DNA from 3 places in the Rhizobium sp. R86522 genome. Region 3 is predicted to be linked to each of the others. Evidence: predicted binding sites of a transcription regulator. Region 3 holds the regulator's gene; each other region holds the start of a gene.
The links. The regulator PhoB, encoded in region 3, activates phosphate uptake and scavenging genes when phosphate is short. The targets are predictions, from matches to a motif close to TGTCATNNANCTGTCAT.

Region 1: the regulator PhoB is predicted to act here: its motif matches at 1,804-1,820, upstream of phnF (phosphonate metabolism transcriptional regulator PhnF).
Region 2: the regulator PhoB is predicted to act here: its motif matches at 1,998-2,014, upstream of SJY08_RS03820 (DUF1045 domain-containing protein).

The regions. Positions count from the first base shown of each region.
Region 1 covers NZ_JAXHBX010000001.1:1,101,192-1,104,462, reverse strand. The annotation lists gene SJY08_RS05270 (AGE family epimerase/isomerase) at 1-87, shown strand, start outside; gene SJY08_RS05265 (SIMPL domain-containing protein) at 162-905, opposite strand; tRNA gene SJY08_RS05260 (tRNA-Ile) at 1,098-1,173, shown strand; gene SJY08_RS05255 (DUF6538 domain-containing protein) at 1,261-1,410, shown strand; gene phnF (phosphonate metabolism transcriptional regulator PhnF) at 1,867-2,613, shown strand; gene phnG (phosphonate C-P lyase system protein PhnG) at 2,610-3,065, shown strand; gene phnH (phosphonate C-P lyase system protein PhnH) at 3,065-3,271, shown strand, end outside.
Region 2 covers NZ_JAXHBX010000001.1:811,548-814,818, reverse strand. The annotation lists gene SJY08_RS03830 (LysR substrate-binding domain-containing protein) at 1-114, shown strand, start outside; gene puuE (allantoinase PuuE) at 205-1,125, opposite strand; gene SJY08_RS03820 (DUF1045 domain-containing protein) at 1,217-1,924, opposite strand; gene SJY08_RS03815 (NAD(P)/FAD-dependent oxidoreductase) at 2,080-3,270, opposite strand; gene mnmD (tRNA (5-methylaminomethyl-2-thiouridine)(34)-methyltransferase MnmD) at 3,269-3,271, shown strand, end outside.
Region 3 covers NZ_JAXHBX010000001.1:3,333,883-3,337,153, forward strand. The annotation lists gene SJY08_RS16105 (aspartate aminotransferase family protein) at 1-79, opposite strand, end outside; gene SJY08_RS16110 (GcrA family cell cycle regulator) at 517-1,062, shown strand; gene phoB (phosphate regulon transcriptional regulator PhoB) at 1,190-1,873, opposite strand; gene phoU (phosphate signaling complex protein PhoU) at 1,899-2,612, opposite strand; gene pstB (phosphate ABC transporter ATP-binding protein PstB) at 2,659-3,271, opposite strand, start outside.

The DNA.
Region 1 (3,271 bases), 2.2 Mb from region 3:
CACGCCCTGCAGGCCTGCCTGATCCCGCTTTTCCCGGCAGAAGGCAGCCTGACCAAGATGATTTCGGAACACCCGCTCGACGTCTGACCGTCGGCGAATGCAGCAAAGACAAAAGGGCCGGAAGACCGGCCCTCTTTCATTTCTCGCAACAGCGTTGGCGCTTACTGCTCGATCGCATAGGTGACGTTGACGGTCACCGTATAAAGGTTCTCGCCGGATGCGATCGGCACTGACTCGTCCGCCATCTTCGCCATCGGCGCTGCGGCATACATCTGCGGCATCGGTCGGGCGAAATTCTCCGAGATCTCAACGACACGGCCGAGTTTGACGCCGGCGGCCTCCGTCAGCGTCTTCGCCTTGGCGGCGGCCTTCTCGACCGCCTGCTTGCGCGCCACCTCGATCGCCGTCTCCGGATCATCATTGGTGAAGGTGATGCCGCCACCCTGGTTGACGCCGAGCTTTACCGACCGATCGATGATCTCACCGAGCTTGGCAAGGTCACGCACCCGAACGGTCAAACCGTTGCTGACGGTATAGCCGACGATCACGGGCGCCTCGTAGGTGCCATCGGTTCTGGTTTCCTGCTTGTATTTAGGCTGGATCGAGAAATCCGTGGTCTGCAGGTCCTTCTCGGCAATCCCTTGCGCCTTGAGATCTGCCAGCACCTCGCTCATGGCAGCACTATTGGCCGAGAGCGCCTCGCCAGCAGTCTCTGCGTCGCGAACGACGGAAAGCGAAATGACGGCCATATCGGGCGCGATCGCAGCCTCACCCTCACCCGAGACCATGATCGTCGCCTCGCGACGCTCGCCCTCGGCAGCCACGGCTTGGGCAACAAAGCCGGTCGAGAGAACCGAACCCGACAGAGCCGTGGCCATGACGAGCGCGCGTGTAATTTTCAGCATGGAATATGTCCTTTGTCCCGCAGTGCCGGCGGACCTCTTCGTCTCACCCGGCACAGATGCCCTTCCGACATCTGTGATGACGCGTGATTGTGAAGCCAATGCGGCAGAGGCTTGTCGCATACCTGAAATTGCGTTAGAGCCCGTGACCGGTGCGGGGTGACCATAACCCGCCCGACGGCATCACGCCGGGCTGGGCCTGTAGCTCAATGGTTAGAGCCGGCGGCTCATAACCGCTTGGTTGGGGGTTCGAGTCCCTCCGGGCCCACCATTTCGTTTAAAATCAATGCCTTAGATATTGGATTTCTTGGGGGAGACATCCAAGAGGAACATTTGTTTGTTCAATCCGTCCTATCTCGTGAAGTCGCGATGCGGTGTGTTCTATCTGCGTTGGCCACTACCAAAGCAGCTACATCCACAAAAAAAGGCATCGACACTCAAGCTTTCTCTACAGACCCGTGACCCACGAGAGGCACAGGAATTCGCCACACAATGGCTATGGACCTAAAACAACGAACGGCCCAATTGAGCATCGGCGGCATCACACCCGCACAGAAACTGAAAATGGCTGCGTGAATTCTACTGCAGAACCCCGTTAAAACGGGAGATTACCACTAACCATTTCGTAGTTTGCATAAATGAGACTGCAGCGACTGCAATTTGATGGTTAAACATTATCAAAAACGAAATTTCACACCAGAACCACCAACGGATTGTTTGCAAATAAAGCAATTTATGTTCTCCAGATATTATAGATGCGCATCTATACAGAATTCTCTGTTGGTGGAATTGCCATCTAGACGCTAAGATTCGCAGTCCGCCCTCCTCGCTCGTGCATGCAGCCGCACTGATCGTACCTCGCTAACCCAAACCCAATTTCCTGTCCTGAGCATCAAGGCCGCGTCATCGCCGCGTCATACGCGTACGCTATCCATGATTCATTCGAATGAATCATGGATAGCGCATGCAAAGAGACACTTGGCAAATCGTCAAAGACCATCTGGCCAGTGACATCGCCTCAGGCAAACTTGCTCCCGGCACGCGGCTGCCGACGGAGCCCGAGCTGTGCGAGGTCTTCGGCGTTGGCCGCCACTCTGTCCGGCGTGCAGTATCGGCGCTCGCGGTCGAGGGCAAGCTCAGGGTTGAACAGGGGCGCGGCACCTTCGTCGAGGCGACCCGGCTGATAAACTACCAGATCGGGCGCAGGACGCGTTTCCGCGAGAACCTGACCGGACAGGGTTACAAGCCCTCCGCCGAGCACCTCTCCTCAACAATCGTGCCGGCACCCGACCGTGTAGCGGAGGCGCTAAGGATCGCACGCGGGGCCGAGGTCCATCGGATCATGAGGCGGGGTCTGGCCGACGACATGCCGATCAATCTCGGCATCGCCTTTCATCCGATAGCGCTCTTTCCGGACCTAGGCGTGCGCCGTGAGGCCGGCGTTTCCGTGACCGAAATCTATCGTGACCACGGGGTCACCGACTATTTCCGCAAGAGCACCACCATCTTCACCCGCCGCGCCGAGCCGGAGGAATCCAGACTGCTGCGGCAACACCCAGATCATCCGGTCATGGTCGTCACAAAGATCGACGTCGATGCCAAGGGCACCGCGCTTGGTTACTCCGAGGCGGTCTGGGCAGGCGACCGCGTCCAGTTTTCTTTCGACAGTCTCGACGACCCCTTCGTGGGCGAGGAGGGCAAGGCCCCATGACAACACAGTTCCAGCATGCCAGTGCGCCGGGCGACGCCCACGCCCGCCGGCTCGAAACCCTTGCGCGCGCCAATACAGCCGCGCTGAAGGCCTTCGCGGAAGAGCTTCTTGCACCGCTCGGCGCGATCGACGTCATTCAGAGCCGCACAGGGCTCGCGATGCTGCCGATGCGCGACACGGTAAAGGGCACAGATTTTCATCTCGGCGAGGTGTTGGTGGCAGAGGCGCATATCCGGCTCCGGTCCAACGGCACTGAAGGCTATGGCATGATCGTTGGCCGCGACCTCGAGCGCGCCATGGCAATGGCGATCGTGGATGCAGCCGGATCGATCGAAACCCTCGCCGCGCGCATCAGTGACTTCGTGGAAGATGAGGCCCTGAAGATCATGGGCGCAGACACAGAGCGCCTTCGCGCGGTCGAGGCGACCCGTGTAGACATGGAGACCTTCTGATGGATGCCTCCGCCCTGATTGCTGTCCCCGTTCCAAACGACCTGGAGCGGCTTCACAATGCCACCTACGACGCCCTGATGTGGGCGCTCGCCCGCCCCGGCACTGTCCAGACACTGCCACAGCCGGGCCTGGAGGCCATCGTCGAAACGCTGATTGACCGCGAATGCCGGGTCTTTTCGGGCCACAAGACGCTCCTGCCGCTGATC
Region 2 (3,271 bases), 2.5 Mb from region 3:
GCCGACGAGGACAAGGCCTATTGGCTGCGATCAGGCACGGACCTGTCCGGGCCGGCCGCGATCTTGCGGGACTGGCTGCTGGCGGAAGCCGCGAGTTCGGCTTCGATCGCCTGATACTCGACGCAGGCCTTCTCATACTCGGCACGGAATGCCGGGGATTCCATGAGCTTGGACTTGAGGTCGCCGAGTGTCGTCATCAGGCCCTCACCATCCAGGCTTGTGATGCTTGTGCCAATGCTCGGCAATCTCGATGCGCCGGGGCACCCAGACCTTCTCGTGGCCAGTCACATAATCGATAAACCGCGCCAAGGCCGCCGCCCGCCCGGGACGTCCGACGAGGCGGCAGTGCAAACCGACGGACATCATCTTCGGGCTGCCGTTCTTGCCCTCCTCGTAGAGCACGTCGAAGGCGTCTTTCAGATAGGTGAAGAACTGGTCGCCGGTGTTGAAGCCCTGCGGCGTGGCGAAACGCATGTCGTTGGTTTCAAGCGTATAGGGGATGATCAGGAAGGGTTTGCCTTCGAGATCCGGCACCCAGAATGGCAGGTCGTCGGAATAATTGTCGGAGGAGTACATGAAGCCGCCTTCCTCCATCACGAGGCGCAGCGTGTTGTCAGAAGGCTTGCCCTGATACATGCCGAGCGGATGCGAGCCGGTCAGTTCCTTGTGCAGGCGAACCGCCTCGCGGATATGCTCGCGCTCGACGTCTTCTGGGAAATCCTTGTATTCGAGCCAGCGATAGCCGTGGCTGGCGATCTCCCAGTCGGCTTCCTTCATCGCGGCAACCGCTTCCGGGTTGCGCGCCATGGCGAGCGTGACGCCATAGACGGTGACGGGCACTTTCCGCTCGGTGAACATCCGCCAAAGCCGCCAGAAGCCGGCGCGCGAGCCGTATTCGTAGATCGACTCCATGTTGAGATTGCGCTGGCCGGGCCAAGGCTGGGCGCCGACGATTTCTGACAGCAGGTTTTCCGAGGCCGGATCGCCGTCGAGAATGCAGCTTTCGCCCCCCTCCTCGTAATTCACCACGAACTGCACCGCGATCCGCGCATCGCCGGGCCATTTCGGATCGGGAATGTCGCGGCCATAGCCTATCAGGTCGCGGGGATAAGGAGCAGTCGTCATCGGTTCACCTCTCGTGTTTTGACGCGAGGCTATTGGCGAGGGCGGCGCCTGTCGAGATGGAAAACACGCATCTTGCTGCAGCGCACAGGTGTCAGGCGATCTTGCGGCTCGAAACCCGGCCCAGCGGATGCAGCGAATGTACGGTAAACGGCGCACCACGTTCAGTCTCGACAAACAGCGCGAGATTGGTCACCACGACAGGCTCGGCGAGAACCGGGTCGAAATGCGCCTTCAAGCCCTGCTCAATTCGCGGGAAATCTCGCGCCAGAAGCGGCCCCGTCAGTGTCATGTGGAAACGGTATTCGTCCATCACATAAGGATGGCCCCAGCGGCTGAGATTGCTGAACTGCGGCGCAGACAAGCGGTCGGGATTGCGCCGTTCGATCTCGACTTCGGAAAGCGGCGCACGAAAACCATCGAAGGCCTGCACAACCGAGGCCGCGAGATGATCGACCTCCGGGCAAGGCCGCTGCAAGATGAGCCCGAAGACGTCGCCGATCCGGCCAACCGAAAGCCCGCGCAATGCGATTGGCTCCATCTGGCCGGCGAAATGCATCAGGTCGCGCAGGAGAGAGGCCTCGTTTGAACCTTCGCTCAAGCGGAACGGCGCCTTGAATGTCGCATGAAAGCCGAAGCGTCGCGGAAGGGCCGTGTGAAAGGCAATCTCGTGCACGCCGAGGCCCTTCAGCCCCGGATGCTCCTCCGCCTCGCCGGAGAACACGTTGCGGCCAAGCCAGCGCGCCGCTGCATCGGCAAGCGGATCACGGGCAGGCGGCGTAAAGCAGATGGCATAGCGCATGTCGAGCACCTCACACTGGCTCGCGACGGCACTTTAGCAGTTGCCGTTACAACCCGGTGGATAGGTGATTTGCATGACAGTATCACGAAGCGCGCGAGGCAATTTCGCGGCAGCTCCCCGAGCTAATCCCTGTGATTTCAGGGTAATTCTGTAAATTACTCATCACCTGCGCGACGCGCAGCCACCGAAACGTGATGGGCGAAGGCAAAACCGTGAGGCAACTGCAGGGCTCCACCGGCAATAGAATCGAGAACTGCATCCGCCAGCCGGTGCGCAATGCCGAAGCTCACCTTGAAGCCGCCGGCCAGCGCATGCACACGAGGATGATCGGGATGAGGGCCGACCATCGGATCCCGATCCACCGCCTTGGGTCTGAGACCCGCCCAACGCTCGACAATCTCCGCCCCGCCCAGCATAGGCGCAAGCTCGCGTGCGGCGGCAATCAGGTCATCGAGTTGCCCATCGGTGGAAAATGGATGTTCGAACGTGTTTTCGCTGGTGCTGCCGATGGCGACCAGCTCGCCTTCATGCGGCACCACGTAGAGGCCGTCGAGATAGAGGAGCGGCAGATCCGTCGGCAGGTCCAGTCTGAGCAGCGCCGCCTGCCCCTTAACGCCCCTTCCGAGCGGCTTGCGAAGCGCCGGTCCGATGGCTTCGAGCAGCGGGAAGGACCCGACACCGGCTGCGACCAGCAGATCCCCGTAACCGATGACGGTCCCGTCGGCGAGCTTCACCTGGCTTGCCTGCGCATCGATCGATTGCACGGCGGCCCCGACCAGCAACCGCACACGCCCCGATCGTTCGAGACGCGCCCGGATCGTGGCCGTCAAAGCACGCGGCGAGACGCGGCCCGCGAGGCGATCGAACACGACGCCAGCCTCCGAAAACTTCGGCGAGGGCCAGTCGGCAAAGGGATTCTCGTCAAGGACGGTCCAGTCGAAGGCCCTGCCCTCTTGGTTCCAGTTCGTTGCCGCCTCTGCCGAATGGCGTTGGGCAATCGGTCTCAGATGCGGCTTTGGCAAGGGGATGAGACGACCGCAGCGCTGATAGCCAGCCGAGAGCCCGGTTTCGTCCTCGAGCAGAGCGATCTCTGCCTCGAGCGACAGCAGCCCCTCGAATTGCAACTGCTTCTTCTCGTTCCAACGATCGGGCATATGCGCCATCAAAGCGCCGAGCAGGCCGCCGCTCGCACCGCTCGCAATACCGTCACCGTCGATCAGGATCGTATCGATGCCACGGCGCTCTGCCTTCAGAGCCGCCCAGAGGCCCATGATGCCGCCACCGACGATCACGAGATCGGCGCGCAATTGACCTGACATCGCAGCCGTTTTATCGGACATCACCATG
Region 3 (3,271 bases):
CAAGCCAGACGCCCTCGCCTCGCTCGAAACGCAGCGGCGCCCGATTATAGGTCTGATAGAGCGGCGTAGCTTCGGCCATGGCTTTCACGTTCCTTCTCGACGATCCGCCCAAGGGACGGCGCGGCCCTTTGCAGGCCTCGAAACAATTAAAAATGCCGCCTTGCGGCGGCGCGGGCACTATCGGCATTTCACCCTGCAATGTCAACGAATTCCATAGGAATCGCAGGAGTAGGCGCCGATCTGGCCGGCTCGCGCCAGAAGCGTGCGCGACAAGATTCCACCTGTTGCATACTTGACTCACTCGGGAAGCAAGTTGGGGAAAACCGGAAAATCGATTCCAGATGATTCCCCCGACTCTTGTCACGGAGTCAGCGTGCCACTAGGTTAAATTTCATTAATAGATTGCATGCGGCGGAAGTGCTCACCGACAGTAACGAGGCGGTTATGTTTCGAATTCGTTCGAAGCAGGGGTGACGGATTCTGCCATGACAGACGCGAGCGGCGGAGAGAAGTGGCATGACAACTGCGCAATGGAGTGACGACAGGGTCGAAAGACTGAAACGGCTGTGGGCCGAAGGCCTCAGCGCAAGCCAGATTGCGGCACAACTCGGTGGCGTGAGCCGAAATGCCGTTATCGGCAAGGTACACCGACTGAACCTTCCGGGTCGGGCCAAGGCAGGCGGAAGCTCGACTGCGGCACGTCCGGCAAAACGTCCGGCGCAGACCCAGCGTCCGGCGACCTTCCAGAACCGCCCCGCGGCAGCAACGACCACGCGTACCGTGACCCGTGCAGCTGGTGCGACAATGCTGAAGGAAGAGATCGAGGTCGAGGCTTACGAGGAAGTCGAAGTTCGGCGCCCGCTGAACGTTGTCGTGCCGATTTCGCGGCGCCTCGCCCTGACGGAACTGACCGAGCGCACTTGCAAGTGGCCGATCGGCGATCCGATGAAGGACGATTTCCACTTCTGCGGCTGCGAAATCGCTGACAGCGCGCCCTACTGCACCTATCACGCGAAGCTCGCCTATCAGCCGGTGAGCGAACGCCGCAAGGCAGCCCGCTGATATCAAGCGAAGCTTAGAGCATTAAACGGGTCCCGCGGGGCCCGTTTTTCGTTGCCGCCTGTCGCCCGCGAAAAAGGGCCGCAGCGGACAATCCGCGCGGCCCTTGCCCCATGGTGGGTTCGACTTGTCAGGCTTCCATCGAATAGCCGGCACCGCGAACGGTGCGGATGACATCCTGCATGTTGGAGAAGTTGAGAGCCTTGCGCAGGCGGCCGACATGCACGTCGACCGTACGTTCGTCGACATAGATGTCATGGCCCCAGACTCCATCGAGAAGCTGCGAGCGAGAGAAGACCCGGCCAGGCGACGCCATCAGGAACTCCAGAAGGCGGAACTCGGTCGGCCCGAGACGGACCTCGCGGCTCTTGCGATGCACCCGATGCGTCTCGCGATCGAGCTCGATGTCGCCGCAGCGCAAGACGCTGGACAGAACTTCGGGCTTTGCACGCCGCAGCATGGCCTTGACGCGTGCCATCAGTTCCGGGGTCGAGAATGGCTTGACGACATAGTCGTCGGCACCTGTCGCCAGACCACGCACGCGCTCGCTTTCCTCGCCGCGCGCCGTCAGCATGATGATCGGCAGACGCTCGGTCTCGGGTCGCACGCGCAACCGGCGGCACAGCTCGATGCCGGAGACGCCCGGAAGCATCCAGTCCAGGATCAGCAGATCCGGCACGCGCTCCTGAAGCCGGATCTCGGCTTCGTCACCTCGCAGAATCGTCTCGACCTCATACCCCTCGGCTTCGAGGTTATAGCGTAGGAGGACGGACAAGGCCTCCTCGTCTTCTACCACGGCAATCTTCGGCTGCATCAAAAACAAACCTCGCTGGCCAACGTCACTCGGTGATCGCGCCGACGGAAGACGTCAGATCTTCCTTCGGTCGCTCACCTTCCGGCTGGGCGCCGGTGGTCATGTAGTAGATGGTTTCCGCGATGTTGGTCGCATGGTCGCCGATGCGCTCGATGTTCTTGGCGCAGAACAGAAGATGGGTGCAACTCGTGATGTTGCGCGGGTCTTCCATCATGTAGGTCAGGAGTTCCCGGAACAGCGAGGTGTAGATCGCGTCGATCTCTTCGTCGCGGTCACGGATCGATTTCGCCTTCTCAGCCGAGCGGGTCGTGTAGACATCGAGCACTTCCTTGAGCTGGGCGAGTGCCAGGTCGGAGAGATGTTCGAGGCCACGCGCGAGTTTGCGCGGCACGCCGGTCGCCTGGATGGCCACAACGCGCTTGGAATTGCTCTTGCCGAGGTCGCCGACACGCTCGAGATCGGCAGCGATGCGAAGGGCACCGATGATCTCACGCAGGTCGGATGCGACCGGCTGACGCTTAGCGATCGTGACGATGGCCTTGTCGCCGATCTCACGTTCCATGGCATCCATGAGCACGTCGTCGGAGATCACCTTCTGGGCGAGGGCGGCGTCGGAGTTGACCAGAGCACGCACGCTTTCGGCGACCATCTGTTCCGCCAGACCGCCCATTTCGGAAATGCGGCGCATCAGGAACTTCAGTTCATCGTCGAAGGCAGAGTAGATGTGAGAGGAACCCATGAGAAACGTCCTTGAATTTGAGGTGAGCCGAGGGTGACCTGGAGGCTCAGCCGAAGCGGCCCATGATGTAGTCCTGGGTGCGCTGGTCATCCGGATTCGTGAACATCTTGTCGGTGTCGTTTTCCTCGACCAGTTCGCCGAGGTGGAACATGGCGGTACGCTGCGAGACGCGGGCTGCCTGCTGCATGGAGTGCGTCACGATGACGATCGTGAAATTTTCACGCAGTTCGTGAATCAGCTCCTCGACCTTGGCGGTCGCGATCGGATCGAGCGCCGAGCAGGGCTCGTCCATCAGGATGACTTCCGGGCTGACCGCGATCGCACGGGCGATGCACAGCCGCTGCTGCTGGCCGCCGGACAGACCGGTGCCGGTTTCCTGCAGTCGATCCTTCACCTCGTTCCAGAGGCCAGCTTTCTGCAAAGACGTCGCGACGATTTCGTCCATGTCGGCCTTCTTGGCGGCGAGACCATGGATGCGCGGCCCATAGGCCACGTTTTCGTAGATCGACTTCGGAAACGGGTTGGGCTTCTGGAATACCATGCCAACCTTGGCCCGCAATTGCACGGGATCGACCCGGCTGTCGTAAATGTCTTCGCCATCGATCTGGATATCACCCGAGACGCGGGCGATCGACACCGTGTCGTTCATCCGGTTCAAG